3 regions of the Enterobacter sp. PL_is514 genome follow, and region 1 is predicted to be linked to each of the others. Evidence: predicted binding sites of a transcription regulator. Region 1 holds the regulator's gene; each other region holds the start of a gene.
The links. The regulator PurR, encoded in region 1, represses purine synthesis genes. The targets are predictions, from matches to a motif close to CANGCAAACGTTTGCNTG.
Positions count from the first base shown of each region.

Region 1 (9,724 bases):
GCCTGGCGTATAACGGGCGCTTTTTATTTACCTTATTACTAGTCGACTGGTCTACTCAGGAGTCCTTATGTCAGCTGAAAAACTGTTTACCCCATTGAAAGTGGGTGCCGTCACGGCGCCAAACCGCGTGTTCATGGCTCCGCTGACCCGTCTGCGCAGCATTGAGCCGGGTGACATCCCAACCCCACTGATGGGTGAATACTATCGTCAGCGCGCAAGCTCTGGCCTGATCATCACCGAAGCCACGCAGATTTCTGCTCAGGCTAAGGGTTATGCGGGTGCGCCGGGTCTTCACAGCCCGGAACAGATCGCCGCATGGCAGAAAATCACCGCGGGCGTCCACGCTGAAGAGGGTCGCATTGCGGTCCAGCTGTGGCATACCGGTCGTATCTCTCACAGCAGCATTCAGCCTGGCGGCCAGGCACCGGTCTCCGCTTCGGCCCTTAGCGCCAATACCCGTACGTCCCTGCGCGATGAAAACGGCAATGCGATCCGCGTGGATACCTCTATGCCGCGTGCGCTGGAGCTGGACGAAATCCCGGGGATTGTTAACGACTTCCGCCAGGCCGTGGCCAACGCCCGTGAAGCCGGGTTTGACCTGATTGAGCTGCACTCCGCGCATGGCTATCTGCTGCACCAGTTCCTGTCGCCGTCGTCTAACCATCGCACCGACCAGTACGGCGGCAGCGTCGAAAACCGCGCCCGTCTGGTGCTGGAAGTGGTGGATGCGGTATGCAAGGAGTGGAGCCCGGACCGTATCGGGATCCGCGTTTCCCCAATCGGGTCTTTCCAGAACGTCGACAACGGCCCGAACGAGGAAGCGGATGCTCTGTACCTGATCGAAGAACTGGCTAAACGTGGCATCGCTTATCTGCACATGTCCGAACCTGACTGGGCCGGCGGTAAACCTTACACGGATGCTTTCCGTCAGAAAGTGCGCGAGCGCTTCCACGGCGTGATCATCGGTGCAGGCGCCTATACCCCGGAGAAAGCCGAAGACCTGATCGGCAAAGGGCTGATTGATGCTGTCGCGTTTGGCCGCGACTACATCGCCAACCCGGACCTGGTTGCTCGTCTGCAGAAAAAAGCAGCGCTCAACCCGCAGCGTCCGGAAAGCTTCTACGGCGGCGGCGCGGAAGGCTACACCGACTACCCTTCTTTGTAATCTCGCTATTGTTCATTGATAGCGGCGATGCTTCGCCGCTATACTAAAACATCGTTTCTGTTCAAAAAGACAGTCTATTTCATTGGTTAATGAGGAAATTATGCGCCTACTTCACACCATGCTGCGCGTTGGCGACCTGCAACGTTCTATCGATTTCTACACTAACGTCCTGGGCATGAAGCTGCTGCGCACCAGCGAAAACCCTGAATACAAATACTCGCTGGCGTTCGTGGGTTACGGCCCGGAAACGGATGAAGCGGTGATCGAGCTGACCTACAACTGGGGCGTTGACAGCTATGAGCTGGGCACGGCCTACGGCCACATCGCGCTGGAAGTGGACAACGCGGCCGAAGCGTGCGAGCGCATCCGCAGCAACGGCGGTAACGTCACGCGCGAAGCGGGTCCGGTAAAAGGTGGCACCACCGTGATTGCGTTTGTCGAAGATCCGGACGGTTACAAAATCGAGCTGATTGAAGCCAAAGACGCCGGTCGCGGTCTGGGCAACTGATCCCTCAGGGCGCAACGTGCGCCCGTAGTTTTACTGCATCCCCCCGCAAAATTTGCCATAATGCGCTCTGCTTTTTCCCCATGTAAGAGACCCTGATGTCCGATAACGCTCAATTTAGCGGTCTGTGCGACCGTTTTCGTGGTTTTTATCCCGTTGTCATTGATGTAGAAACAGCCGGATTTAACGCTAAAACCGATGCGCTGCTCGAAATTGCCGCCATCACGCTGAAGATGGATGAACAGGGCTGGCTTACACCGGACACCACGCTGCATTTCCACGTTGAACCTTTCGAAGGGGCAAACTTACAGCCGGAAGCGCTGGCGTTTAATGGTATCGATCCGCATAACCCGCTGCGTGGTGCAGTAAGTGAATATGACGCGCTGCACGCCATTTTTAAAATGGTGCGTAAAGGCATGAAAGAGAGTAACTGCAGCCGCGCCATTATGGTGGCCCATAACGCCACCTTCGATCACAGCTTTACCATGGCCGCCGCCGAGCGCGCGTCGCTTAAACGCAACCCCTTCCATCCTTTTGTCACCTTCGACACCGCCGCGCTGAGCGGCCTGGCGCTGGGACAAACGGTGCTATCAAAGGCCTGTATTACGGCGGGCATTCCGTTCGACGGCACGCAGGCGCACTCCGCGCTGTATGACACGGAGCGTACCGCAGAGCTGTTCTGTGAGATCGTCAACCGCTGGAAGCGTATGGGCGGCTGGCCGCTGCCGAAGGGTGATGAGGACGAGCACCAATCGTAGGTCGGGTAAGCGCAGCGCCACCCGACAAAAAAAAAGCGACCATATAGCGGGTCGCTTTTTTTATTTGCGCAGAGAAAATTACTCTGCGTCCGGCTCTTCCGTTTTGTACTTCGCTGCCGTCTCTTTGATCAGCTGCTGCAGTTCGCCGCGCTGATACATTTCAATCAGGATATCGCAGCCGCCAACCAGTTCACCGTCTACCCACAGCTGTGGGAACGTCGGCCAGTTCGCGTACTTCGGCAGTTCAGCGCGGATGTCAGGGTTCTGCAGGATATCAACGTAAGCAAAACGCTCACCACAGGCAGACAGCGCCTGAACCGCTTGCGCGGAGAAGCCGCAGCTTGGCAGCTTTGGAGAACCTTTCATATACAGCAGAATCGGGTTTTCAGCGATCTGGCGCTGGATTTTTTCAATAGTGGTGCTCATGTCTTGCTTCCTTTAACTTCTGTTACGGCATTCGTCTGACATTGTAGCGGTTCAGACTGGCATCGGAAAATAACATTTTTGTCACGTTTATACATTCTACTCCGAGTCAGGAAAAGTTGCATTGCAAATGGTGTTTACCCCTGCGGCGGTCAGGGTTTTGCTTAGGGAATGGGCAAATGAGCGACAGAACGATGAATTTTTTTGCACTTGCTTACGAAACACGATTGTAGATTGAAAAATGCTATTAACTTTCTGGCTTTTTATAGATTAGAATCGACGGGCTTTGTAAATCACACGCGGGTATTATTGATGACCTGCATTTATCAGGGGACTGCCCAGTGGCGCGGATAAATAAATTCTCGATCACGCTCTGTGCTTTACTGTTTACTTCACTCACTTTCACGCCAGTGGCAAACGCCTCTCAGCAGGCGCGGCATTCTGCTGTACAAAAAAACCATCTGGTGAAAGCCACAGAACGTAAGAAAAAAACCACCGCTAAGAACGACAAGAAAAAAACACCGGCTCAGACGAAACAGACCGCTTCCAGCAAGACGAAAACCAAACCTTCCCGTACTGCCCACTCCGCCAAAAGTAAAGCTTCGCAAACCGCCGCTAACCTTGTTACTGAAAAATGCATCACGCGTAAAGGCCACAAGGCGAAATGCACGAAGGTCACGAAAATAGCGGAAGTGCATAAGGTGCGCGTACAGAAAGCGCAAAAAACCGCGATGAACAAACTGATGGGGCAGATTGGCAAACCCTATCACTGGGGTGGCAGCTCGCCGCGTACCGGCTTTGACTGCAGCGGCCTCGTCTATTACGCCTATAAAGATCTGGTCAAGTTCCGCATTCCTCGTACCGCTAATGAGATGTACCACCTGCGCGATGCCTCACCGGTTGACCGCGGTGAGCTGGAAAACGGCGATCTGGTGTTCTTCCGCACTCAGGGTCGCGGCACGGCTGACCACGTCGGCGTCTATGTCGGTAACGGAAAATTCATCCAGTCACCGCGTAGCGGCCAGGATATTCAGATCACCTCTCTCAGTGAAGACTACTGGGTACGCCATTACGTCGGCGCACGTCGCGTGATGACGCCGAAAACCATTCGCTAACCCCTGCCCTGCCACACCCGTGGCAGGGTAAGTTCCTCTTTTGCATACCCTTTCAATTTGCTATCCTGTCCTTGTTGTCTGTGTGGTTATTGGCAACGCAAAATACAATAAGGAGAGAAGCAATGTCGTTCGAATTACCTGCACTACCGTATGCAAAAGACGCCCTGGCACCGCACATTTCTGCGGAAACCCTGGAATATCATTACGGCAAGCATCACCAGACGTACGTCACTAACCTGAACAATCTGATCAAGGGCACCGATTTTGAAGGCAAAACGCTGGAAGAGATCGTCCGCAGCTCAGAGGGTGGCGTATTCAACAACGCGGCTCAGGTGTGGAACCACACCTTCTACTGGCACTGCCTGGCGCCAAACGCCGGTGGCGAACCTGCCGGTGAACTGGCTACCGCTATCAACGCCGCCTTTGGCAGCTTCGCGGATTTCAAAGCGAAATTTACCGATGCAGCCATCAAGAACTTCGGTTCGGGCTGGACGTGGCTGGTTAAAGAGGCGGATGGCAAACTGGCTATCGTGTCCACCTCTAACGCAGGCACCCCGCTGACCACCAGCGCTAAGCCGCTGATGACCGTGGACGTATGGGAACACGCTTACTACATTGATTACCGCAACGCGCGCCCGAACTACCTGGAGCACTTCTGGGCACTGGTTAACTGGGACTTTGTCGCGAAGAACTTCGCCGCGTAAGAGACACGCAGAAGGGTTCGCCCTTCTGCGTTTTTGGTTTATTCCGCAGCGCAGGCTGCTTCAGGCTGTTTACGACCCGACATCATCACCAGCAGCAGGCCGAGCGCGGCAATAATCGCCCCCATCACCGGCACAAAGCTGTACCCCAGTCCCCCTGAAATCACGGCCCCACCGGCCGCCGCACCGAGCGCGTTGCCCAGGTTGAAGGCGCCGATGTTGACCGACGATGAGAGGCCCGGCGCTTCATGCGCGACGCGCATCACGCGCATCTGCAGCGGCGGCACCACGGCAAAGGTGGCGGCTCCCCAGACGACCATTGCGATCGCGGCCCCAAACTCATTACGCGCCAGCCACGGAATGGCAATCATGATGGCAATCAGCAGGGTTAAGAAGCCCTTCAGCGTGCCGCTCACGGAACGGTCGGCAAATTTCCCGCCGAGATAGTTGCCGATCGAGAAGCCCACGCCTATCAGTACCAGCATCGCGGTCACAAAGAGAGGCGTTGCGTGGGTGATGTCATGCAATACCGGTGAAATATAGGTGTAGAGGGTAAACATCGCCCCTGCCCCCAGCACGGTGGTGAGCAGCGCGGAGAGGACCTGCGGGCGCACCAGCACCGACAGCTCTCTGCGCACGTCAGGACGTTCACCCGCGCTGCCTTTCGGCAGGGAGAAGAACAGCGCCACCATCGCGACCACGCCCAGCCCGGCCGTTGCCAGGAAGGACATCCGCCAGCCGATCGCTTCCCCCAGCCAGGTTGCCGCAGGCACCCCGCCGATGTTGGCAATCGTTAGCCCCATAAACATGGTTGCTACGGCGCTGGCCTGCTTATGTTTTGGCACCACGCTGGCAGCCACGACCGATCCCAGCCCGAAGAACGCGCCGTGGTTAAGGCTGGTCAGAATACGAGACAGCATCAGCGTGGTGTAGTCCGGCGAAATGGCCGAAAGCACGTTACCCAGGGTGAAAATCGCCATCAGGAAAATCAGCGCATTGCGGCGCGCGCGGTGCGAAAGGAGAAGCGTCATCAGCGGCGCCCCCACCATCACGCCGATAGCATAGGCGCTGATTAACATCCCTGCCGCAGGGATCGAGACGTCCACGCCGCGGGCGATGACGGGCAGTAACCCCATCGGGGAGAATTCAGTGGTGCCAATCCCAAAAGCGCCAATCGCCAGGGCCAGCAGGGGAAAATTGATTTTCATGCGTCAACTCCGGATGCCGTGTCATGTGGTGACACAGAACAAAGAAGCGGAAAGCATGACATCAATCACAAAAAATGAGAAGTTAACAAAATGGCAAAAGATTTTTGCCAGAGAAGTAACAATCGGGTCGATCGGGAGGGAGAAGGCTCTCCCTCCGCGTAAATCAGTGCAGCGCAGCCGTCAGACCGGCCGCGACAATCAGAGCCAGCACAATAACGGTGGTGAACAGCGAAAACTTCAGATCGGAACTCATCAATTTTTCTCCTTTTAATCCCCCCACGAAAAGTGAGCCTGCTCATTTTTGCATAATTTACGTCAAAAATCTTCCTGGATTTAGGCTGATAAACACTTTACCTCTTCCCCTTTTCATCAAGATAGGACAAAATTCCACGCTAAATTTATTAGCGTACCGGCCATTGACCCCCTCCTGACGTCCCGTGTCGTTTTCCCGGCGTGCCGCAATTCAAGATTGCGTGATAAGGGTGAGAGAAGGCAAACGTTTACCTTCAAGTTTTTCAGGAGTTTAGGATATGGTCTGGAGTGACATTTAATGGCAACAATTAAAGACGTAGCAAAACGCGCAAACGTTTCCACTACAACCGTATCACATGTAATTAACAAAACCCGCTTCGTGGCGGAAGAGACGCGCAACGCCGTCTGGGCAGCGATCAAAGAGCTGCACTATTCGCCAAGTGCGGTTGCGCGCAGCCTCAAGGTTAATCACACCAAATCCATTGGATTGCTGGCCACCAGCAGTGAAGCGGCCTATTTTGCCGAGATCATTGAAGCGGTAGAGAAGAACTGCTTCCAGAAAGGCTATACCCTGATTCTGGGCAACGCATGGAACAGCATAGAAAAACAGCGTGCCTACCTGTCGATGATGGCGCAAAAGCGCGTTGATGGCCTGCTGGTAATGTGTTCCGAGTACCCGGAATCCGTACTGTCGATGCTCGAAGAGTATCGCCATATTCCCATGGTGGTCATGGACTGGGGCGAAGCGCGCGCGGATTTCACTGATTCCGTTATCGATAATGCCTTTGAAGGCGGCTATATGGCCGGTCGTTATCTGATCGAACGCGGTCACCGCGAGATTGGCGTGATCCCCGGTCCGCTGGAGCGCAACACCGGCGCGGGCCGTCTGGCCGGTTTTATGAAAGCGATGGAAGAAGCGCTGATCAACGTGCCGGAAAACTGGATTGTGCAGGGCGACTTTGAGCCGGAGTCGGGCTACCGCGCAATGCAGCAGATCGTCTCCCAGCCACACCGTCCGACCGCCGTTTTCTGCGGGGGTGACATCATGGCTATGGGCGCGCTCTGCGCTGCCGACGAGCTGGGTCTGCGCGTACCGCAGGATATTTCCGTGATCGGGTATGACAACGTGCGTAACGCGCGTTTCTTCACGCCAGCGTTGACCACCATTCACCAGCCGAAAGATTCGCTGGGCGAAACGGCCTTCAATATGCTGATGGACAGGATCGTCAACAAACGTGAAGAGTCGCAGTCCATTGAAGTTCACCCGCGTCTTATCGAACGCCGTTCCGTTGCGGACGGTCCGTTCCGCGACTACCGTCGTTAATCGCTTTACGGGGCCAGCTATGCTGGCTCCCGTAACCATTCCCGGTTTAGCGTTTCGCTGTCTCCCAGATAATCCAGCAGCCAGGCCATCGCAGGCGAGACATCACTTTGCTGCCAGGTCAGGCAGCAGGCCGCATCCGGGAACGGATTCTCCAGCGTCAGCTCAACCCACTCTCCGGTATCGATGCGCGGACGCGCGAAATGAACGGGCACCATCGCGACGCACAGTCCGGCGCTGAGGCACGTCGCCGACGATTCCCAGTCAGGGGCCACCACCCGCCGCTGGTTGTCCAGAAGCCAGGTGATACGCTTCGGCAATGAACGGGAGGTATCCTCCAGCACCAGCGACGGCCAGTTGCGCAGCGTATCATCGCTGAGCGGCCCCTCCATCACCGCCAGCGGATGATCGCTTGCCACCACGCACTTCCAGCTCAGCATGCCCATATCGCGAAAGGCGTAACGTCCCCCGACCGGGATCGCCTGCGTGGCCCCGATTGCCATCTCTGCCCTGCCGTCCGCCAGCGCATCCCAGACGCCGTTGAACACCTCCTGCGAGACCCGCAGCTCGACATCTGAAAAATGACGATAGAAATCGACGATCATCTGCCGGGTACGTTCCGGCTTAACGATGTTATCCACCGCGATGGAAAGATGCCCCCGCCAGCCGTTAGCGATCTGCTGACACTGTTCGCGGGTGATCTGCATTTTTTTGATAACAGAACGCCCTTCCTTCAAAAACCACGCCCCTGCGGGCGTTAATTCCACATCACGATGGCGCCGCTCAAACAGCGGAACCGCCAGCCACTCCTCCAGCTGACGCACCGTGTAGCTGATGGCCGAAGGGACGCGGTGCAGCTCCTGCGCTGCACCGCTAAAGCTGCCGTTACGTGCAACAGCATCGACCACTTCAAGAGAATAATCTGACCACATTTTCTGCCTGCAAAAAATTTGAATGCACCCGCCAAATATTAGCGTTTCACAAGCCGCTTTGCACTCCCTACACTCTCCGCCAACGTACACCTGCCTCCTCAGGAGAATAAGAGAATGCAACCCAGGAAAGGATTTTTAGTCTGGCTCGGCGGCTTAAGCGTGCTGGGCTTTTTGGCCACCGACATGTACCTGCCCGCGTTTGCCGCGATGCAGGAAGACCTGCAAACCCCTGCGGCGGCCATCAGCGCCAGCCTGAGCCTGTTCCTTGCCGGTTTCGCTTTCGCGCAGCTGCTGTGGGGACCGCTCTCGGATCGCTTTGGTCGTAAACCGGTACTGCTGCTGGGTCTGGCCATTTTTGCCGTGGGCTGCCTGGGGATGCTGTGGGTGCGCGATGCCACCTGGCTGCTGGTGCTGCGCTTTATTCAGGCCGTGGGCGTCTGTGCTGCGGCGGTGACCTGGCAGGCGCTGGTGACCGACTACTATCCGGCTAACCGCACAAACCGTATTTTCGCCACCATTATGCCGCTGGTGGGTCTTTCCCCTGCCCTGGCTCCGCTGCTGGGCAGCTGGATCCTCGCGCACTTTGACTGGCAGGCCATTTTTGCCACGCTGTTTGCCATCACGCTGGTACTGATGCTGCCGGCGTTTGCCCTTAAGCCCGCGCATAAAAAAGAGGCGCATGCGGATGCGAAGCCGATTACCTTCACCTCCCTGCTGAGCGCCAAAGCGTATCGCGGCAATGTCCTGATTTACGCCGCCTGTTCGGCCAGCTTCTTCGCGTGGCTTACCGGCTCGCCGTTCATTCTGCACGATATGGGCTACAGCCCGGCGGCCATCGGTTTGAGCTATGTTCCGCAGACTATCGCCTTCCTGGTGGGCGGGTACGGCTGTCGCGCGGCGCTGCAAAAATGGGAAGGTCAGCAAATGCTGCCATGGCTGCTGGTGCTGTATGCGCTGAGCGTCATCGGCACCTGGGCCGTCGGGTTTATTCCGGGCGCGGGCCTGGCTGAAATTTTGATCCCCTTCTGCGTGATGGCCGTGGCGAACGGGGCGATTTACCCGATTGTTGTAGCCCAAGCGTTGCGTCCGTTCCCGCAGGCGACAGGCCGCGCCGCCGCGCTGCAAAATACCCTGCAGCTGGGTCTGTGCTTCCTGGCAAGTCTGGTGGTCTCGGCGCTGATTGCGACGCCACTGTTAACCACCACCAGCGTGATGCTGGTCACCGTTGCGCTGGCGGTGACGGGCTATCGCATGCAGGCCTCCGCGCAGCGTGAGCAGGATAGCGGCGCTCAGGTGGAAACCTCGCATGCCTGATTGCGCCAGAAATCATGTTACATTTCAGTG
Region 1 covers NZ_JBVPGN010000034.1:145,646-155,369, reverse strand. The annotation lists gene AC0TNG_RS16380 (TetR/AcrR family transcriptional regulator) at 1-13, shown strand, start outside; gene nemA (alkene reductase) at 68-1,165, shown strand; gene gloA (lactoylglutathione lyase) at 1,266-1,673, shown strand; gene rnt (ribonuclease T) at 1,769-2,428, shown strand; gene grxD (monothiol glutaredoxin 4) at 2,507-2,854, opposite strand; gene AC0TNG_RS16355 (C40 family peptidase) at 3,193-3,966, shown strand; gene sodB (superoxide dismutase [Fe]) at 4,089-4,670, shown strand; gene AC0TNG_RS16345 (MFS transporter) at 4,709-5,875, opposite strand; gene cydH (cytochrome bd-I oxidase subunit CydH) at 6,039-6,128, opposite strand; gene purR (HTH-type transcriptional repressor PurR) at 6,426-7,451, shown strand; gene punR (DNA-binding transcriptional activator PunR) at 7,469-8,380, opposite strand; gene punC (purine nucleoside transporter PunC) at 8,495-9,694, shown strand.

Region 2 (9,724 bases), on a different contig from region 1:
TTCAAAGCCTGACGTTGGTCTTCGGCTCCCTGATCGTTCACGCTTTCACCTCCGCGCATTTTCTCAATCGCCTGAGTCACATTGGCGGTGGTCGCACCGGCAGATTTCAGCAGGTCGGTCAAGGTACCGCGTGATTCAAGCGCCGCCAGAACAAATAGCTCTGACGAAATAAAGTTGTCCCCACGTTTTTGCGCCAGCTTGTCGCAAAGGTTCAGCACGCGCACCAGATCCTGCGACGGCTGAACGTCGCCGCCGGTCCCTTCGACCTGCGGCAAACGGCTCAGCGCCTGATCGATAGCGGTGCGTAACTGGCCAGCATTAATGCCAGCGGACGTTAATAAAGGACGTACCGATCCCCCTTCCTGATTCAGCAAGGCGCTCATTAAATGAAGAGGTTCGATAAATTGGTTGTCGTGCCCCAGTGCGAGGGACTGGGCATCGGCGAGAGCAAGCTGGAATTTATTAGTAAGACGATCCAGACGCATAACTCCTCCCATAACAGGTCAAATTTGCTACTGGAGATTAAATGAGGTCATCCCTCAATTATTCAAGGTTAATGACCTGAATTATGTGAAAAGAAAACGGCACGTACCGGATCGTCTTGATTCTTTAGGTTATATCAGCCAAATAAAACTTGCCATACGACCAGTGGTCTTGTCGCGGCGATAAGAGAAAAAATCACCCTTTTCGGTGAATGTGCAGCGATCGCCGCCGGAGATCTGCGTTACGCCCACGTTATTCAAACGCTGACGCGCAAGCTGGTAAATATCGGCCAGATATTTATCTCCAGAAGGCAGGAAGGCGTCCACCGCTTGCGGATCTTTATCCATAAAGGCGTCGCGGACCTCTGGGCCCACTTCAAAAGCGCGAGGACCAATGGCCGGGCCAAGCCAGGCCATAATATTGGCGGGCTCATCCTTAAAACAGGCGACGGTTTCTTCCAGCACGCCTTCACACAGTCCACGCCAGCCCGCGTGTGCTGCAGCCACCTCGGTACCTGCACGGTTGCAGAACAGCACTGGCAGACAATCGGCGGTCATTACGGCACAAACGGTTCCCGGAGTATTGCTGTAAGAGGCATCAGCGCGTTTAGAAGCATAGGGTTCTCCCGTCAACTTCAGCACCGCCTTGCCGTGAACCTGTTCCAGCCAGACTGGCTTCGACGGCAAGTTCCCCGCAGCAAACAGACGCCTGCGGTTCTCTTCCACGTGTTCCAGGTTGTCACCACAGTGCGCACCGAGGTTCAATGACTCCCACGCGCCCTGGCTAACACCGCCAGTGCGGGTTGAACTGCAGGCAGCCACGCCAGCAGGCAATGGCCACTCCGGGACAATCAGTTTGGTCATAACCAGTCCACTTGATCCTTATGTTCTTCGAAATCAGCACGCATGGCGTCAATAAGATCCACCATATCCTGAGGGATAGGCGCATGCCACTCCATCTGAATGCCGGTGATAGGATGGTAAAGACGCAGCATCGTCGCGTGCAGCGCCTGACGATCGAATTTACGCAATACGCTGATGAACTCATCCGATGCGCCTTTAGGCGGACGCGGACGGCCACCGTAGACCTGATCGCCCACCAGCGGATGGGTAATGTGGGCCATATGCACACGGATCTGGTGAGTACGCCCGGTTTCCAGACGCAGACGCAGGCGCGTATGAATACGGAAGTGTTCCATAATGCGATAGTGCGTCACCGCCGGTTTACCCATCGGATGCACCGACATATGGGTACGCTTGGTTGGGTGACGGCTGATAGGCTCCTCCACCGTTCCGCCAGAGGTCATATGCCCAATGGCTACCGCTTCATACTCACGGGTGATTTCGCGCAGCTGCAGCGACTCCACCAGACGTGTCTGAGCAGGAACGGTCTTCGCCACCACCATCAAACCCGTGGTGTCTTTATCCAGACGGTGCACGATGCCCGCGCGCGGGACATCCGCGATCGGTGGATAGTAATGGAGAAGTGCGTTAAGTACCGTACCGTCAGGGTTCCCCGCGCCCGGATGAACAACCAGGTCGCGCGGCTTGTTGATCACCAGAATGTCATCATCTTCATAGACGATGTCCAGTGGGATATCCTGCGGCTCGAAGCGGATTTCCTCTTCGATTTCAGCATTGATGGCGACAGCTTCCCCACCTAACACTTTCTCTTTTGGTTTGTCCCAGATCTTGCCGTTTACCAGCACGCGCTGGTCAAGGATCCATTCTTTTATGCGTGAACGCGAATAATCAGGGAACAATTCGGCCAAAGCCTGATCTAAGCGTTGACCGAGCTGATTTTCGGAGACTGTTGCGGTGAGTTCTACTCGTTGTGCCATAAACTGCTTCTTCGTTTAACGTTGGGTTTTACGGCTTTGCCGTTTAATATAGTGTGCTATTGTAGCTGGTCTTAATCGGGAGCAGGAACAGAGTTTCTCCCGGACAAACATTTGAGGAAAGTCAAAACGTCATGACGCGCATGAAATATCTGGTGGCAGCGGCCACGTTGAGCCTGGCTTTGGTGGGCTGCTCCGGTTCAAATGAACAGGTCCCTGACAATCCGCCGAATGAAATCTATGCGACTGCACAACAAAAGTTGCAGGACGGTAACTGGAAACAGGCGATAACGCAACTGGAAGCGTTGGATAATCGCTATCCATTTGGTCCGTATTCGCAGCAGGTACAGTTAGATCTCATCTACGCATACTATAAAAATGCCGATCTGCCGTTGGCTCAGGCAACCATCGATCGTTTCATGCGTCTGAACCCGACTCATCCTAACATCGACTACGTGATGTACATGCGCGGTCTTACCAACATGGCGCTGGACGACAGTGCGCTGCAGGGCTTCTTCGGCGTGGATCGTTCCGACCGTGACCCGCAGCATGCGCGTGATGCCTTCAATGACTTCTCCAAACTGGTGCGCGGCTATCCGAACAGTCAGTACGTGACCGACGCCACCAAGCGTCTGGTGTTCCTGAAAGATCGTCTGGCGAAATATGAATACTCCGTGGCGGAATACTATACCCGCCGTGGCGCATGGGTTGCCGTGGTTAACCGCGTAGAAGGTATGCTGCGAGATTATCCGGATACTCAGGCAACGCGCGACGGCCTGAAGCTGATGGAAAATGCTTACCGTCAGATGCAGATGACCGCTCAGGCTGAAAAAGTGGCGAAAATCATCGCCGCGAACAGCAGCAACACCTGATTTTGCCTCAATGCAAAACGGCAGCCCGAAGGCTGCCGTTTTTTTATTCGTTTCTGAGCGTCGCTGAAGCGCGTTAGCCTCAACACATCCTGTCAACTATGGCCCCAATTTATGCCTTCTACAAGGTAAATCTCACCTCTTCCTGCCCTGCCTCACAAAAAAGATTCCCTGACAAAAACCGACAAAATAACGTGATCTAAATCACACATTTTGACATTAGGTCGGGTATGCTGGAATCACCAAGACGGAAAGACAAGAGGTAAAATTTATGACAATGAACATTACCAGTAAACAAATGGAAATTACTCCGGCAATTCGCCAGCACGTCGCAGACCGTCTCGCCAAACTGGATAAATGGCAAACACATTTGATTAATCCACATATCATCCTGTCCAAGGAGCCGCAGGGTTTCATCGCTGACGCAACTATCAATACTCCAAACGGCCATCTGGTCGCCAGCGCAAAACACGAGGATATGTACACCGCTATTAACGATTTGATCAACAAGCTGGAACGGCAGCTCAATAAAGTGCAACACAAAGGTGAAGCTCGTCGCGCCGCAACATCGGTGAAAGACGCCAGCTTCGCGGAAGAAGTTGAAGAAGAGTAATCCTTTAAATTGAGTGTACCGCCAACGCGCCTTCGGGCGCGTTTTTTGTTTTTTATTGACAGGGTGAAAACAGTACGGGTACTTTAACGGTATCACTCACAGGATGACTTTATGAAACTTACGCCGTTCTTCTTCGCATTCTTTTTTACCTTCCCCTGAACGGGAGGCGTTTCGTCGTGTGATAAAGAATGCGAAGACGAACAACAAGGCCTCCCACACCGGGGGGCCTTTTTTATTGATAACGATAAAATGAGACAGGCAACACTATGACACCGGAAAACCCGTTACTGGATCTGCGCGTAAAAATCAGTGCGCTGGATGAGAAACTGCTGGCGCTGCTGGCCGAACGCCGTACTCTTGCCGTTGAAGTGGGCAAAGCCAAACTGGACTCCCATCGCCCGGTTCGTGATATCGACCGCGAGCGGGATCTGCTGGAGCGTCTGATCCAGCTCGGTAAAGCGCATCACCTCGATGCCCACTACATTACCCGGTTGTTCCAGCTCATCATCGAAGATTCCGTTCTCACCCAGCAAGCGCTACTCCAGCAGCATCTCAATAAAACCAATCCACACTCTGCGCGTATCGCCTTCCTCGGGCCCAAGGGCTCCTATTCTCACCTGGCCGCACGTCAGTATGCCGCACGCCATTTCGAAGAGTTTATTGAGAGCGGCTGTGCGAAGTTTGCCGACATTTTTAACCAGGTCGAAACCGGCCAGGCGGATTACGCCGTGGTGCCGATTGAAAACACCAGCTCCGGCGCCATCAACGACGTCTACGACTTGCTGCAGCACACCAGCCTGTCGCTGGTCGGCGAGCTGACGATTCCTATCGATCACTGCGTGCTGGTCTCCGGCTCAACGGACCTGAACACGATCAAAACGGTCTACAGCCACCCGCAGCCGTTCCAGCAGTGCAGCCAGTTCCTGAACCGCTATCCGAACTGGAAAATTGAGTACACCGAGAGCACCTCGGCGGCGATGGAAAAAGTGGCGCAGGCGAACTCCCCCACCGTCGCGGCGCTCGGCAGCGAAGCGGGCGGCGCGCTGTATGGTTTACAGGTGCTGGAACGCAACCTGGCAAACCAGACACAAAACATTACCCGCTTCGTGGTGCTGGCCCGCAAGGCAATCAATGTGTCTGACCAGGTACCGGCTAAAACCACGCTGCTGATGGCCACCGGCCAGCAGGCCGGTGCGCTGGTTGAAGCCCTGCTGGTACTGCGTAATCACAACCTGATCATGACGAAGCTGGAATCACGTCCGATCCACGGTAACCCGTGGGAAGAGATGTTCTACCTCGATATCCAGGCCAACCTGGAATCTGCGTCCATGCAGAAAGCCCTGCGCGAGCTGGGCGAGATCACACGTTCCATGAAGGTGCTGGGCTGCTACCCGAGCGAAAACGTCGTCCCGGTCGATCCGAGCTAACGTTCGATAAAGCGGCTTTTCTTCATCCCTGCCACGTTAACCGGCAGGGTGAAGATGGCGCCGGAGAGCGGATACTTCGCCACCTCTTCTGCATCCATATTTTCCCGCGTGGTGGTAATAAACAGCGTTTTCATGTCATCGCCGCCAAAGCAGACCATCGTCGGGCAACGTACCGGCATGCGGTATTCTTCCAGTTGCTCCCCTTGCGGTGAAAAACGCGCAATACGCCAGCCGTCAAATAGCGCGCTCCAGTAGCAGCCTTCCACGTCCATCGCCGCGCCGTCCGGAATCCCTTCGCCCTCTTTAAACTGACGAAACACCTCACGCCTGCCGGGTTCGCCCTGCTCATCAAGCGGGGTACGGTAAATCACACCGTTTGGCGTGTCTGAGGTAAACATCCACTGCTTGTCCGGGCTAAACGCTAAGCCGTTATGCCCGTGGATATCGCACTGGATCACCTTCGGCGTCAGGTCGTTGTCGATGCGCATCAGCAGGGCGCCGTTGTAATCTCCCGGCCCCCAGAACGTGCCCGCATAGAACCGGCCCTGATGGTCGGTACCCCCATCGTTAAAACGCGCCAGCTGCGGGTTAGAGGGGTTGTCGCACACCTTGCGCTGCAGAAGGCCATGCTTATCGGCAAGCCAGATGCCATTGCGCATGGCGACGATAAACCCGCCGCGCTCGCGCAGCGCGAAACAGCCCACCTCCTCGTGGAAAGAAAGCACGGTGTGTTCCGCCGTCGGCAGATGGTAGCGGTGGATCTCCCCTTCAAGAATATCGGCCCAGTAGAGCGCGCGCTCTTCTACGCTCCACGTCGGGCATTCAGGCAAATGCCCGGTGTAATTCAACAGCAGCTGCGGTTCGGCCATGACAGTTCCCCAAAATGAAAAAAGCCAGCAATGCTGGCTTTCAGTATATACATCATCGCATTACTGGCGACTGTCATTTGCCTGGCGCAACAGCGTCCGGCTCTCACTCTGGAAGCGCTGCGCGTAATCGCCAAACCAGTGCTCGACCTTGCGGAAGCTGTCGATAAACGCCTGCTTGTCTCCGTGCTCCAGCAGCGTAATGGCTTCCCCAAAGCGCTGATAGTAGCGCTTGATCAGCGCCAGGTTGTTCTCGGAGGACATAATAATGTCCGCGTACAGCTGCGGATCCTGCGCGAACAGGCGGCCGACCATCGCCAGCTCCAGACGATAGATCGGTGAAGAGAGTGCCAGCAGCTGTTCAAGCTGCACGTTCTCTTCCGCCAGATGCAGGCCGTAGGCAAACGTCGCAAAGTGGCGCAGCGCCTGAATGAACGCCATGTTCTGATCGTGCTCGACCGCGCTGATGCGGTGCAGTCGCGCACCCCATACCTGAATCTGCTCCAGGAACCACTGATAGGCTTCCGGCTGACGACCATCGCAGTAAACCACCACCTGCTTAGCCAGGCTGCCGCTGTCCGGGCCAAACATTGGGTGCAGGCCCAGTACCGGGCCGGTATGTGCAGCCAGCATGGCCTGCAGCGGACCATTTTTGACAGAGGCCAGATCCACCAGGATGCAATCTTTCGGCAAAGGAGGCAGCTTTTCGATGATCTGCTCCGTCACGTGGATCGGCACGCTGACGATAACCATCCCGGCATCTTTCATGAGTTCCGGTGCCTGCGCCCAGTCCTCTTTTTCCAGAATGCGCACCTGATAGCCAGACAGCGTCAGCATTTTTTCAAACAGACGCCCCATCTGCCCTGCACCGCCGACAATCACCACCGGACGCAGGGACGGGCAGAGAGTTTTAAAGCCCTTGTCGTTTTCGCTGGAATAGGACTCCCGCATCACGCGACGCAGAACATCTTCTATCAGGTCCGGAGAAACGCCCAGCGCCTGCGCCTCTTTACGACGGGAGGCCAGCATGGAGGCCTCGCGCTCCGGGACGTAAATCGGCAGGCCGTATTTGCTTTTCACCTCACCCACTTCGGCAACCAGCGCCATACGGCGCGCCAGCAGATCCAGCAGCGCCTTATCCACTTCATCAATTTGATCGCGCAGTGCGGTCAATTCAGCAACCATAACTAAACCTCTTAAGCCAGACGCGTCGCCAGCTGGCCGTTCAAATCTTTGTGGATCTCACGCAGCAGCGCATCGGTAGTCTCCCAGCTGATGCAGGCATCCGTCACGGAGACGCCGTGCTTCATGGCACTGCGCGGTTGTTCAGATGACTGATTGCCTTCATGAATATTGCTCTCAATCATCAGACCGATAATCGAACGATTGCCATCTTTGATCTGTGCGACCACGGATTCCGCAACCGCTGGCTGGCGACGGTAATCTTTATTCGAATTACCATGACTGCAATCTACCATCAGTGCCGGGCGCAGTCCCGCCTGCTCCATCTCTTTTTCACACTGCGCCACGTCCGCCGGGCTGTAGTTAGGGGCTTTCCCGCCGCGCAGGATCACATGACCGTCCGGGTTGCCCTGCGTTTGCAGGAGGCATACCTGGCCCGCCTGGTTGATACCGACAAAACGGTGTGGCATAGCGGCAGCACGCATGGCGTTGATCGCCGTCGCCAGGCTGCCATCGGTACCGTTTTTAAAACCAACCGGCATCGACAGGCCCGACGCCATCTCGCGGTGGGTTTGCGATTCCGTGGTACGCGCGCCAATCGCGGACCAGCTGAACAGATCGCCAAGGTATTGCGGGCTGTTCGGATCCAGCGCTTCGGTTGCCAGCGGCAGCCCCATGCTGACCAGCTCCACCAGCAGGCGACGCGCAATCTTCAGGCCTGCTTCCACATCAAACGAGCCATCCATGTGCGGATCGTTAATCAACCCTTTCCAGCCGACGGTAGTACGTGGCTTCTCAAAATAGACGCGCATCACCAGATAGAGGCTATCGCTGACCTCCTCCGCTAATGTTTTAAATCGACGAGCGTACTCAATGGCGGTTTCAGGATCGTGAATGGAGCAAGGACCGCATACCACCAGCAGGCGCGGATCGCGGCCGGCGATAATGTCAGAAATGGTCTGACGCGAGTGCTCAATCTGAGCCTCCTGCGCGACGCTCAGCGGAAATTCTGCTTTCAGTTGATCCGGAGTAATTAAAACCTGTTCGTCAGTGATATGTACGTTGTTCAGCGCGTCTTTTTGCATGATGGCGATCCTGTAAAGCTCGTTTGCGATAGTTGTTTTCCTCAAAGAGGTGAAACCACGATACCATAAAAAGTAAACATTTCAATCCAAAATACGTACACATTAGTTTACACAAGCCAATTTATTGCAAAAATCAGCCGATAAAAACGTAAACTTTAAATTACATACAGATTTTCTTTAGCCAGGCTATGCTGAAGAAAAAAGGAGAATGGCTATGCGTTCAATTGCTCTCGCGCTGTTGTCGCTGTTTTTAACGGGCTGTCAGATCAATCCTTACACCTTCCAGCCCGACTGGACCAGCCCATCCTGGTTTGATGCCGGTAAAGAAGACGCCATGAATGGCCTGCCGGTTAAAGATAACCAGGCCCTGGCCGATAGTTTTAACGACACGCACGTCGATCGTAGTGAATATCTTCGCGGCTATGCCGATGGTCAGAAGAAAGTCTGCGAAGAAGGATTTATTCATGCCTGGGGATTAGCAGGAAAATCTTTCCCTGCCAGCTGCGATACTGCCGAAAACGCGGCAACACTGCGTGCATCATGGCAGAAAGGGATGGATGAAAGTATGCGCTCCAGCAGACTCAATTAAGTCTGTTTTTATCCACCGGAAAATACACAACAGTAGGATTTAGCTTAGGTTGGCCTCATGCTATTTCTGACATAATGACGGATCTGATAAACAATGGTATTCTGCCCGCAACTCTTAAGGACGTCTATTTCCGGAGCGATGTGGCGGATTCTGGTGAGAAATTCATTCTTGATCTCTTTATTCCGACTCACTCTGGTGTTAATGCTGTTCCTTATGGTGGGCCCAACGACGGCAGGCGCACTTACGGAAACGGATAAATCGGTACGCTCAATTGTCTCAGGCATTGTGAGCTATACGCGATGGCCGTCACTTACCGGGCAACCTAAACTCTGCGTCTACGCCACTTCTCGCTATACGCATGCCCTCAGCGGCGACGAAGGGCACAACGAGTTACCTTATACCCCCGTTATTGTACATAACGATCGGGAAGCCCTGGCCGCGACGTGCGATGCGATTTATTTCGGATCTGAATCACCGGCAAAACAACTTGAATTAATAAGTCAATATCAGGGCAGAGCGTTGCTATTAATCTCAGAGCAAAATCCGGAATGTGTAATTGGCAGTGCCTTTTGCCTGATGATCGATCGCGGCCAGGTACGGTTTTCCGTCAACCTGGATGCATTGACGCGCAGTGGCGTAAGAGTCAATCCGGATGTATTAATGCTGGCACGGAATAAGCAGCATGGATAAAGATTTCACTTCAACATCACGTCCGACGTTTAAAAGAACATTGAGGCGAAACAGCATGATAAGCGTCATTATCACCATGACGT
Region 2 covers NZ_JBVPGN010000026.1:2,470-12,193, forward strand. The annotation lists gene clpB (ATP-dependent chaperone ClpB) at 1-485, opposite strand, end outside; gene yfiH (purine nucleoside phosphorylase YfiH) at 615-1,346, opposite strand; gene rluD (23S rRNA pseudouridine(1911/1915/1917) synthase RluD) at 1,343-2,323, opposite strand; gene bamD (outer membrane protein assembly factor BamD) at 2,455-3,192, shown strand; gene raiA (ribosome-associated translation inhibitor RaiA) at 3,461-3,802, shown strand; Phe leader region at 3,913-4,038, shown strand; gene pheL (pheA operon leader peptide PheL) at 3,914-3,961, shown strand; gene pheA (bifunctional chorismate mutase/prephenate dehydratase) at 4,069-5,229, shown strand; gene AC0TNG_RS02800 (SMP-30/gluconolactonase/LRE family protein) at 5,226-6,098, opposite strand; gene tyrA (bifunctional chorismate mutase/prephenate dehydrogenase) at 6,159-7,280, opposite strand; gene aroF (3-deoxy-7-phosphoheptulonate synthase AroF) at 7,292-8,362, opposite strand; gene AC0TNG_RS02815 (DUF2799 domain-containing protein) at 8,577-8,951, shown strand; gene yfiR (regulatory sequestration protein YfiR) at 9,090-9,641, shown strand; gene dgcN (diguanylate cyclase DgcN/YfiN) at 9,634-9,724, shown strand, end outside.
Region 2: a site for PurR is predicted at 3,346-3,363, ahead of raiA (ribosome-associated translation inhibitor RaiA). Genes of this name have one in related genera too.

Region 3 (9,724 bases), on a different contig from region 1:
CGGAAGCGGTACTGGTGCTGATTAAGAGCAATGACACCCACAACCACAGCGTGATTTTCAACCGCGTGCGCGATCTGACGGCCGAAATCTGGTTTGGCCGCCGCTTAGGGCAAGAGGCCGCACCGGAAAAGCTGGGCGTTGACCGCGCGCTGGCGTTTAGCGAAATCAACCAGCAGCTCTATCAGCTGCTTAACGGCCTCGACGTGCTCTATCACGCGCAGGGCGAATATGCGTACGCCGATGAGATTGTCTTCACCGCGCTGGATAAGCTGCGCAAAGGCTCGCGCCAGAACCTGTCCGCACCGGCCACGCTGACGGACTGGCGTCCGGTGGTGCATGAGATGCGCCTGTTCAAGTCTGAAGAAGAGCTGAATTTGATGCGCCGTGCGGGCGAAATCAGCGCGCTGGCGCACACCCGCGCGATGGAGAAATGCCGTCCCGGGATGTTCGAATACCAGCTGGAAGGCGAAATTCACCACGAATTTAACCGCCACGGCGCGCGCTATCCCTCCTACAACACCATCGTTGGCGGCGGGGAAAACGGCTGCATTCTGCACTACACCGAAAACGAAAGCGCATTGCGCGACGGCGATCTGGTGCTGATTGACGCCGGCTGCGAATATCAGGGCTATGCAGGGGACATCACCCGGACCTTCCCGGTGAATGGTAAATTCTCGCCGGCACAGCGCGCGATTTACGACATTGTTCTCGAATCCCTTGAGACGGCGCTCAGGCTGTATCGTCCGGGTACCTCCATCCAGGAAGTGACCGGTGAAGTGGTGCGCATCATGATTACCGGTCTGGTCAGGCTCGGTATCCTGAAAGGGGACGTAGATACCCTGATTGCTGAAAATGCGCATCGACCGTACTTTATGCACGGCCTGAGCCACTGGCTGGGGCTGGACGTGCATGACGTTGGCGCTTACGGCACCGACCGTTCGCGCGTGCTGGAGCCGGGCATGGTGTTAACCGTGGAGCCGGGTCTGTATATCGCGCCGGATGCCGACGTGCCTGAAGAGTACCGCGGGATTGGCATTCGTATTGAAGACGACATCGTGATTACCGAAACCGGTAACGAAAACCTGACCGCGAGCGTCGTGAAAAACGCTGACGATATTGAGGCGCTGATGGCAGCGGCACGCGCATGAGCGTGATTATCGTTGGCGGCGGCATGACCGGGGCTACGCTGGCACTGGCCATTTCACATTTGACGAAAGGCCAGCTTCCGGTGCACCTGGTGGAAGCCGTTGCGCCAGAGGCGTCCAACCACCCCGGTTTTGATGCCCGCGCCATTGCGCTCGCGCAGGGAACCTGCCAGCAGCTTTCCCGCATTGGCATCTGGCAGGCCATTGCCGACTGCGCCACGGCAATTAAAACCGTTCACGTCAGCGATCGCGGCCATGCTGGCTTTGTCACCCTGGACGCGCAGGATTATCGTATTGATGCTCTTGGGCAGGTTGTTGAGCTGCATGACGTCGGATTGCGTCTGTTCCGCCTGCTTCAGGACGCGCCGGGCGTTACGCTGCATTGTCCGGCGCGCGTGGCCAGCGTGAGCCGTAGTGAGGCGTCGGTTAGCGTGACGCTGGAAAACGGCACCGTCCTTGAAGGCCAGCTTCTGGTCGCCGCGGACGGTTCGCGCTCATCGCTCGGCACCCAGTGTGGCGTGGAGTGGCGCCAGCAGCCTTACGGCCAGGTGGCGGTCATTGCGAACGTCGCTACCGCAGCTGACCACGACGGCAGGGCGTTTGAGCGCTTTACGCAGCATGGCCCGCTGGCGATGCTGCCGATGTCGGACGGGCGCTGTTCCCTGGTGTGGTGTCATTCGCAGGATAAGGCTGAAGAGGTGAAGGCCTGGTCAGACGAACGTTTTTGTACCGAGCTGCAAAAAGCCTTTGGCTGGCGGCTGGGGCGTATCACCCATGCCGGCCAGCGGGCGGTCTACCCGCTTTCGTTGACTACGGCCTCTCAGTCCATCTCCCATCGTCTGGCGCTTGTCGGTAACGCCGCTCAGACGCTGCACCCCATCGCGGGGCAAGGGTTCAACCTTGGTTTACGCGACGTCATGAGCCTGGCGGAAACCCTTTCGCAGGCGTGGGGTGAGCAAAAAGACTGCGGGGCGTATTCGGTGCTGAGCCATTACCAGAAGCGCCGCCAGGCGGATAAAGAGGCCACCATCGGTGTGACCGATGGTCTGGTCCATCTTTTTGCCAATCGCTGGGCACCGCTGGTTGCGGGCCGCAACCTCGGGCTGATGGCGATGGAACTATTCATTCCGGCACGTGACGTGCTGGCGCAGCGGACCCTGGGTTGGGTCGCGCGTTAAGGAGTTATCACCGTGCAAAATGTTGATGTTGCCATCGTTGGCGGCGGTATGGTCGGGCTGGCATTGGCCTGTGGTTTACAGGGCAGCGGCCTGCGCGTGGCGGTGCTGGAGCAAAAGCAGCCTCAGCCCGTTGCCCCGGATGCCCCGCCGGAACTCCGCGTCTCGGCGATCAATGCCGCCAGCGAGAAATTGCTGACGCACCTTGGCGTCTGGTCAGATATTGTGGCGCAGCGCGCCAGCTGCTATCACGGCATGGAAGTGTGGGATAAAGACAGCTTTGGTCATATTGCTTTTGATGATGAAAGCATGGGCTATAGCCATCTGGGTCACATTGTTGAAAACGCGGTGATCCACCACGCGCTGTGGCAGAAAGCACAGCAGTGCAGCGACGTGACCCTGATTGCGCCTGCGCAGATCCAGCAGGTGGCGTGGGGCGAAAACGAGGCGTTTATCACCCTGCAGAGCGGCGACATGCTGACCGCGCGTCTGGTGGTCGGTGCTGACGGTGCCAACTCCTGGCTGCGTAATAAAGCCGATATCCCGCTGACCTTCTGGGACTATCGTCATCACGCGCTGGTGGCAACGATCCGCACCGAAGAGCCGCACGGCGGCGTGGCGCGCCAGATTTTCCACAACGACGGCATACTGGCGTTCCTGCCGCTTGCCGATCCGCACCTGTGCTCGATTGTCTGGTCCCTGGTGCCGGAGAAAGCCCAGCAGATGCAGGAGGCAACGCCGGACGCCTTTAACCAGGCGCTGTGCGTGGCCTTTGATAACCGCCTTGGCCTGTGCACGCTTGAAAGCGAGCGTCAGGTGTTCCCGTTAACCGGCCGCTACGCGCGTCAGTTTGCCGCGCACCGTCTGGCGCTGGTGGGGGATGCGGCGCATACCATTCATCCGCTGGCCGGGCAGGGCGTTAACCTTGGCTTTATGGACGCGGCGGAGCTGGTCGAGGAGCTGCGTCGCCTGCATCGCGAAGGGAAGGACATCGGGCAGCATCTCTATCTGCGCCGCTACGAGCGCAGCCGCAAGCACAGTGCGGCGATGATGCTGGCGGGCATGCAGGGCTTCCGCGAGCTGTTTGCCGGGGCGAATCCGGCGAAAAAACTGCTGCGCGACATCGGACTCAAGCTTGCTGACACCCTTCCGGGCGTGAAACCCCAACTCCTCCGTCAGGCGATGGGTCTTAACGACCTGCCGGACTGGCTACGTTAATTTAGACCCCTGTCACACTTTCTTTTCCCGGCCTCTGCGCCGGGGAAATTCCCTCGTTTGAAATATTCTAATTTCACGTCATTTTTCGCATTAGATAATCTAATGTCGCGTTTTTCTCGTTACGGAAATTCGGCCCGATTTTCCGCATGAAATATCACCATGTGCTAAACCCTGTTAGATCATTGTTGATTTTGTGCGGGGTTAATCGCATTTTTCCAGTGAATAACTCTGTAGGCTTTTTAGCGTTTTTTGGTCATAAGCTAATGTGATGACCCATTTTGCCTTATGGTTAACCGCCGGTTTCGGTGGTAAGTTCAGGTAAAAGAGAACGTTTGCGTCGGTGCCCGAACGCGGTGCCGATACCGGGTTTCACGGTGAATTTTTCAACGAGGACAAGATGGCTCAACAGACTCCTTTGTACGAACAACACGTGTTATGCGGCGCCCGCATGGTGGACTTCCATGGCTGGATGATGCCGCTGCACTACGGCTCGCAGATTGATGAGCACCACGCGGTGCGCACCGATGCCGGTATGTTCGACGTGTCCCACATGACGATTGTCGATCTGCGCGGTAGCCGCACCCGGGAGTTTTTGCGTTATCTGCTGGCAAACGACGTCGCCAAACTGAAGACGCCGGGTAAAGCGCTCTATACCGGCATGCTGAATGCCTCGGGCGGCGTGATTGATGACCTTATCGTCTATTACTTCACTGAAGATTTCTTCCGCCTCGTTGTAAACTCCGCCACCCGCGAAAAAGACCTCTCCTGGATCACCCAACACGCCGAACCTTATGCCATCGACATCACCGTCCGTGACGATCTGTCGCTGATCGCCGTGCAGGGGCCGAACGCGCAGGCGAAAGCCGCCTCTCTGTTTAACGACGAGCAGCGTAAAGCCACCGCTGGCATGAAGCCGTTCTTCGGCGTGCAGGCGGGCGATCTGTTTATCGCCACCACCGGCTACACCGGTGAAGCGGGCTACGAAATTGCCATGCCAAACGAGAAGGCCGCTGATTTCTGGCGTGCGCTGGTGGAAGCGGGCGTGAAGCCTGCGGGCCTGGGCGCGCGCGATACGCTGCGTCTGGAAGCGGGGATGAACCTTTACGGTCAGGAGATGGATGAAGGCGTCTCTCCGCTGGCCGCCAACATGGGCTGGACCATCGCGTGGGAACCGGCTGACCGTGACTTTATTGGTCGTGAAGCGCTGGAGATGCAGCGCGAGAAGGGCACCGAACAGCTGGTGGGCCTGGTGATGACCGAGAAGGGCGTGCTGCGCGGCGAACTGCCGGTGCGCTTTACCGATGCTGACGGCAATCCTCGCGAAGGCGTGATCACCAGCGGAACCTTCTCACCGACGCTGGGCTACAGTATTGCACTGGCACGCGTGCCGGCGGGGATTGGCGAAACGGCGGTGGTGCAAATCCGCAACCGTGAAATGCCGGTCAACGTAACCAAACCGATTTTTGTTCGCGCCGGTAAGCCGGTCGCCTAATCATTTTTATCAGGAGAACTTCAATGAGCAATGTGCCAGCAGAACTGAAATACAGCAAAGAACACGAGTGGCTGCGCAAAGAGGCGGACGGCACTTACACCGTAGGGATCACCGAGCACGCGCAAGAGCTGCTGGGCGACATGGTGTTTGTTGACCTGCCTGACGTGGGCACGACCGTTAGCGCGGGCGACGACTGCGCCGTGGCGGAGTCCGTAAAAGCGGCCTCTGACATCTACGCCCCTGTGAGCGGCGAAATCGTTGCCGTCAACGACGCGCTGAGCGATTCGCCAGAGCTGGTGAACAGCGAGCCTTATGAAGGCGGCTGGATCTTCAAGATCAAAGCCAGCGACGAATCCCAGGTTGCCGCGCTGCTGGATGCGACCGCGTACGAAGCACTGTTAGAAGACGAGTAAGCCATTATCCCTCTCCCTAAGGGAGAGGGAGAAAACACATTCATTGCACGTTTCAGGAACCATCGCTCATGACACAGACTTTAAGCCAGCTTGAAAACCGTGGCGCCTTCATTGAACGTCACATTGGGCCGGATGCTCAGCAACAGCAGGAGATGCTGAAGACGGTTGGCGCGGATTCATTAAACGCACTGATCGGCCAGATTGTGCCAAAAGACATCCAGCTTGCCACGCCGCCTCAGGTGGGGGAAGCCACTACGGAATTCGCCGCGCTGGCGGAGCTGAAGGCTATTGCCGGCCTGAATAAGCGCTATAAGTCTTACATTGGCATGGGCTATACCAACGTGCAGCTGCCGCCGGTTATCCTGCGCAACATGCTGGAAAACCCGGGCTGGTACACCGCTTACACCCCGTATCAGCCAGAAGTTTCCCAGGGCCGTCTGGAAGCGCTGCTGAACTTCCAGCAGGTGACGCTGGACCTGACCGGCATGGATATCGCCTCTGCTTCTCTGCTGGATGAAGCCACCGCCGCCGCCGAAGCGATGGCGATGGCAAAACGCGTGAGCAAGCTGAAAAATGCCAACCGCTTCTTCGTCGCGGCGGACGTGCATCCGCAGACGCTGGACGTGGTGCGTACTCGCGCAGAGACCTTCGGCTTTGACGTGATCGTCGACGACGCTGACAAAGTGCTGGATCATCAGGACGTCTTCGGCGTGCTGCTGCAGCAGGTAGGTACGACGGGTGAAGTACACGACTACGGCGCGCTGATTGCCGAGCTGAAATCCCGCAAAGTGGTTGTCAGCGTTGCCGCCGATTTTATGGCGCTGGTGCTGCTGACGGCGCCGGGTAAACAGGGCGCAGATATCGTATTCGGCTCCGCACAACGCTTCGGCGTACCGATGGGCTACGGCGGCCCGCACGCGGCGTTCTTCGGCGCGAAAGATGAATTCAAACGCTCCATGCCTGGCCGTATTATCGGCGTCTCAAAAGATGCTGCCGGTAACACCGCGCTGCGCATGGCGATGCAGACCCGCGAGCAGCATATCCGCCGCGAGAAAGCGAACTCCAACATCTGTACCTCACAGGTGCTGCTGGCAAACATCGCCAGCCTGTACGCCGTGTTCCACGGCCCGGCTGGCCTGAAACGCATTGCCAGCCGCATTCACCGCCTGGCCGATATTCTGGCCTGCGGTCTGCAGCAGAAAGGCCTTAAGCTGCGCCACGCTCACTACTTCGACACCCTGTGCGTGGACGTGGCGGACAAAGCCGCCGTGCTGGCGCGTGCGAATGCGGCAGAGATTAACCTGCGCAGCGACATCCACAACGCCGTCGGCATTACGCTGGATGAAAGCACCACCCGTGACGATATCCTGAACCTGTTCAGCGTGCTGCTGGGTGACGCGCACGGTCTGGACATTGATGCGCTCGACAAAGAAGTTGCGCTTGACAGCCGCTCCATTCAGGACAGCATGCTGCGTAACGACGCCATCCTGACGCATCCGGTCTTTAATCGCTATCACAGCGAAACCGAGATGATGCGCTATATGCACTCCCTGGAGCGCAAGGATCTGGCGCTGAACCAGGCGATGATCCCGCTGGGCTCCTGCACCATGAAGCTGAACGCCGCGGCAGAGATGATCCCTATCACCTGGCCTGAATTCTCCGAACTGCACCCGTTCTGCCCGCCAGAGCAGGCGGAAGGTTATCACATGATGATCAACCAGCTTTCTGACTGGCTGGTGAAGCTGACCGGTTATGACGCGCTCTGCATGCAGCCGAACTCCGGCGCGCAGGGCGAGTACGCGGGCCTGCTGGCGATTCGTCACTATCACGAAAGCCGCAACGAAGGTCACCGCGATATCTGCCTGATCCCAAGCTCCGCCCACGGTACCAACCCGGCCTCTGCCCAGATGGCGGGCATGGAAGTCGTGGTGGTGGCGTGCGATAAGAACGGCAACATCGATCTGGCCGACCTGCGTGCGAAAGCCGAGCAGGCGGGCGACAAGCTTTCCTGCATCATGGTGACCTATCCGTCCACTCACGGCGTGTACGAAGAGACCATCCGTGAAGTGTGTGAAGTCGTGCACCAGTTCGGCGGTCAGGTATACCTCGACGGCGCAAACATGAACGCTCAGGTGGGCATTACCTCGCCGGGCTTTATCGGCGCGGACGTGTCGCACCTGAACCTGCACAAAACCTTCTGCATTCCGCACGGCGGTGGCGGCCCGGGCATGGGGCCTATCGGCGTGAAAGCGCACCTGGCGCCGTTTGTGCCGGGCCACAGCGTGGTGCAGATTGAAGGCATGCTGACCCGTCAGGGCGCGGTCTCAGCGGCACCGTTCGGTAGCGCCTCTATCCTGCCAATCAGCTGGATGTATATCCGCATGATGGGCGCGGAAGGGCTGAAGCAGGCGAGCCAGGTGGCGATCCTGAACGCCAACTATATTGCGACTCGCCTGAAGTCCGCCTTCCCGGTGCTCTATACCGGCCGCGACGGTCGCGTGGCGCACGAGTGCATTCTGGATATTCGTCCGCTGAAAGAGCAGACCGGCATCAGCGAGCTGGATATCGCCAAGCGTCTGATCGACTACGGCTTCCACGCGCCAACCATGTCGTTCCCGGTTGCGGGCACGCTGATGGTGGAGCCAACGGAATCTGAAAGCAAAGCCGAGCTGGACCGCTTTATCGACGCGATGCTGGCCATCCGCATGGAGATCGACCGCGTGCAGGACGGCGAGTGGACGCTGGAAGATAACCCGCTGGTTAACGCCCCGCACACCCAGCACGAAATGGTGGCAGAGTGGAACCACGGCTATTCCCGCGAGCTGGCGGTCTTCCCGGCAGGCGTGGCGAACAAATACTGGCCGACCGTGAAGCGTCTTGATGACGTCTACGGCGACCGTAACCTGTTCTGCTCCTGCGTGCCGATGAGCGAATACCAGTAACATTGCTGCTGTAGTAACGTAGGCCGGGTAAGGCGAAGCCGCCACCCGGCTTTTTTATTGGGAGAAGATAATGGCAATTGCACTGGTCACCGGCGCCAGCCGCGGCATCGGGAAAGCCACCGCGCTGCAGCTGGCTCGCGAAGGCTACACCGTGGCGGTGAACTATCATCACAACATTAACGCCGCGACGGACGTCATCAGGCAGATTGTGGATGCAGGCGGTAAAGCCTTTGCCGTCCGTGCAGACATCAGCGATGAAGCTCAGGTGCTGGCGATGTTTAATAGCCTCGATCGTGAAGGTGAGCCGCTGACCGCGCTGGTGAATAATGCGGGGATTCTGTTTGAGCAATCCACTATCGAGAATCTCTCCGCTGAGCGCATTAACCGCGTCCTGGCGACCAACGTCACGGGCTACTTCCTCTGCTGCCGGGAAGCGGTAAAGCGCATGTCCTTCAAACACGGCGGCAAGGGCGGGGCGATAGTGAATGTCTCTTCCGCGGCGTCACGTCTGGGCGCGCCGGGTGAATATGTGGATTATGCCGCGTCGAAGGGGGCGGTGGATTCGCTGACAACGGGTTTATCGCTTGAGGTCGCGGCGCAGGGCATTCGCGTTAACTGCGTCCGTCCGGGTCTGATCTATACCGATATCCATGCCTCAGGCGGAGAGCCGGGGCGGGTGGATCGCGTGAAATCATTGCTGCCGATGCAGCGCGGCGGCCAGCCGGAAGAGGTCGCCCAGGCGATTGTCTGGCTGCTGAGCGAGAAGGCGTCGTACGTAACGGGCAGTTTTATAGAGCTGGCGGGCGGGAAATAAAAGCCGGGTGGCAGCTTCGCCTTACCCGGCCTACACGAGTAGTAGGCCCGGTAAGCGCAGCGCCACCGGGCAAAAAATCACAGCGCCTCGCCGTTGCTGGCAATCACGCCTTTATACCACTCGAAGCTCTTCTTACGGGAACGCGACATGTCGCCCGTGCCGTCGTCGTGCTTGTTCACATAGATAAAGCCGTAGCGCTTGCTGTACTGGCCGGTGGTGAACGATACGCAGTCGATACAGCCCCATGGCGTACAGCCCATCAGATCCACGCCATCGTGCGTCACGGCTTTGATCATCTCTTCCACGTGGGCACGCAGGTAGTCGATACGATAGTCATCGTTGATGCTGCCGTCCTCTTCGACTTTATCGTAGGCGCCGAAGCCGTTTTCCACGATAAACAGCGGTTTCTGGTAACGCTCGTACAGTTCGCACAGGGAATAGCGCAGGCCTACCGGGTCAATCTGCCAGCCCCAGTCGGAGGCCTTCACGTGCGGGTTCGGTACGCTGCCTTCGAAACCGGAAATG
Region 3 covers NZ_JBVPGN010000027.1:356,257-365,980, forward strand. The annotation lists gene pepP (Xaa-Pro aminopeptidase) at 1-1,148, shown strand, start outside; gene ubiH (2-octaprenyl-6-methoxyphenyl hydroxylase) at 1,145-2,323, shown strand; gene ubiI (FAD-dependent 2-octaprenylphenol hydroxylase) at 2,336-3,538, shown strand; gene gcvT (glycine cleavage system aminomethyltransferase GcvT) at 3,936-5,030, shown strand; gene gcvH (glycine cleavage system protein GcvH) at 5,054-5,443, shown strand; gene gcvP (aminomethyl-transferring glycine dehydrogenase) at 5,512-8,385, shown strand; gene AC0TNG_RS05920 (SDR family oxidoreductase) at 8,456-9,199, shown strand; gene AC0TNG_RS05925 (6-phospho-beta-glucosidase) at 9,277-9,724, opposite strand, start outside.
Region 3: a site for PurR is predicted at 3,860-3,877, ahead of gcvT (glycine cleavage system aminomethyltransferase GcvT). Genes of this name have one in related genera too.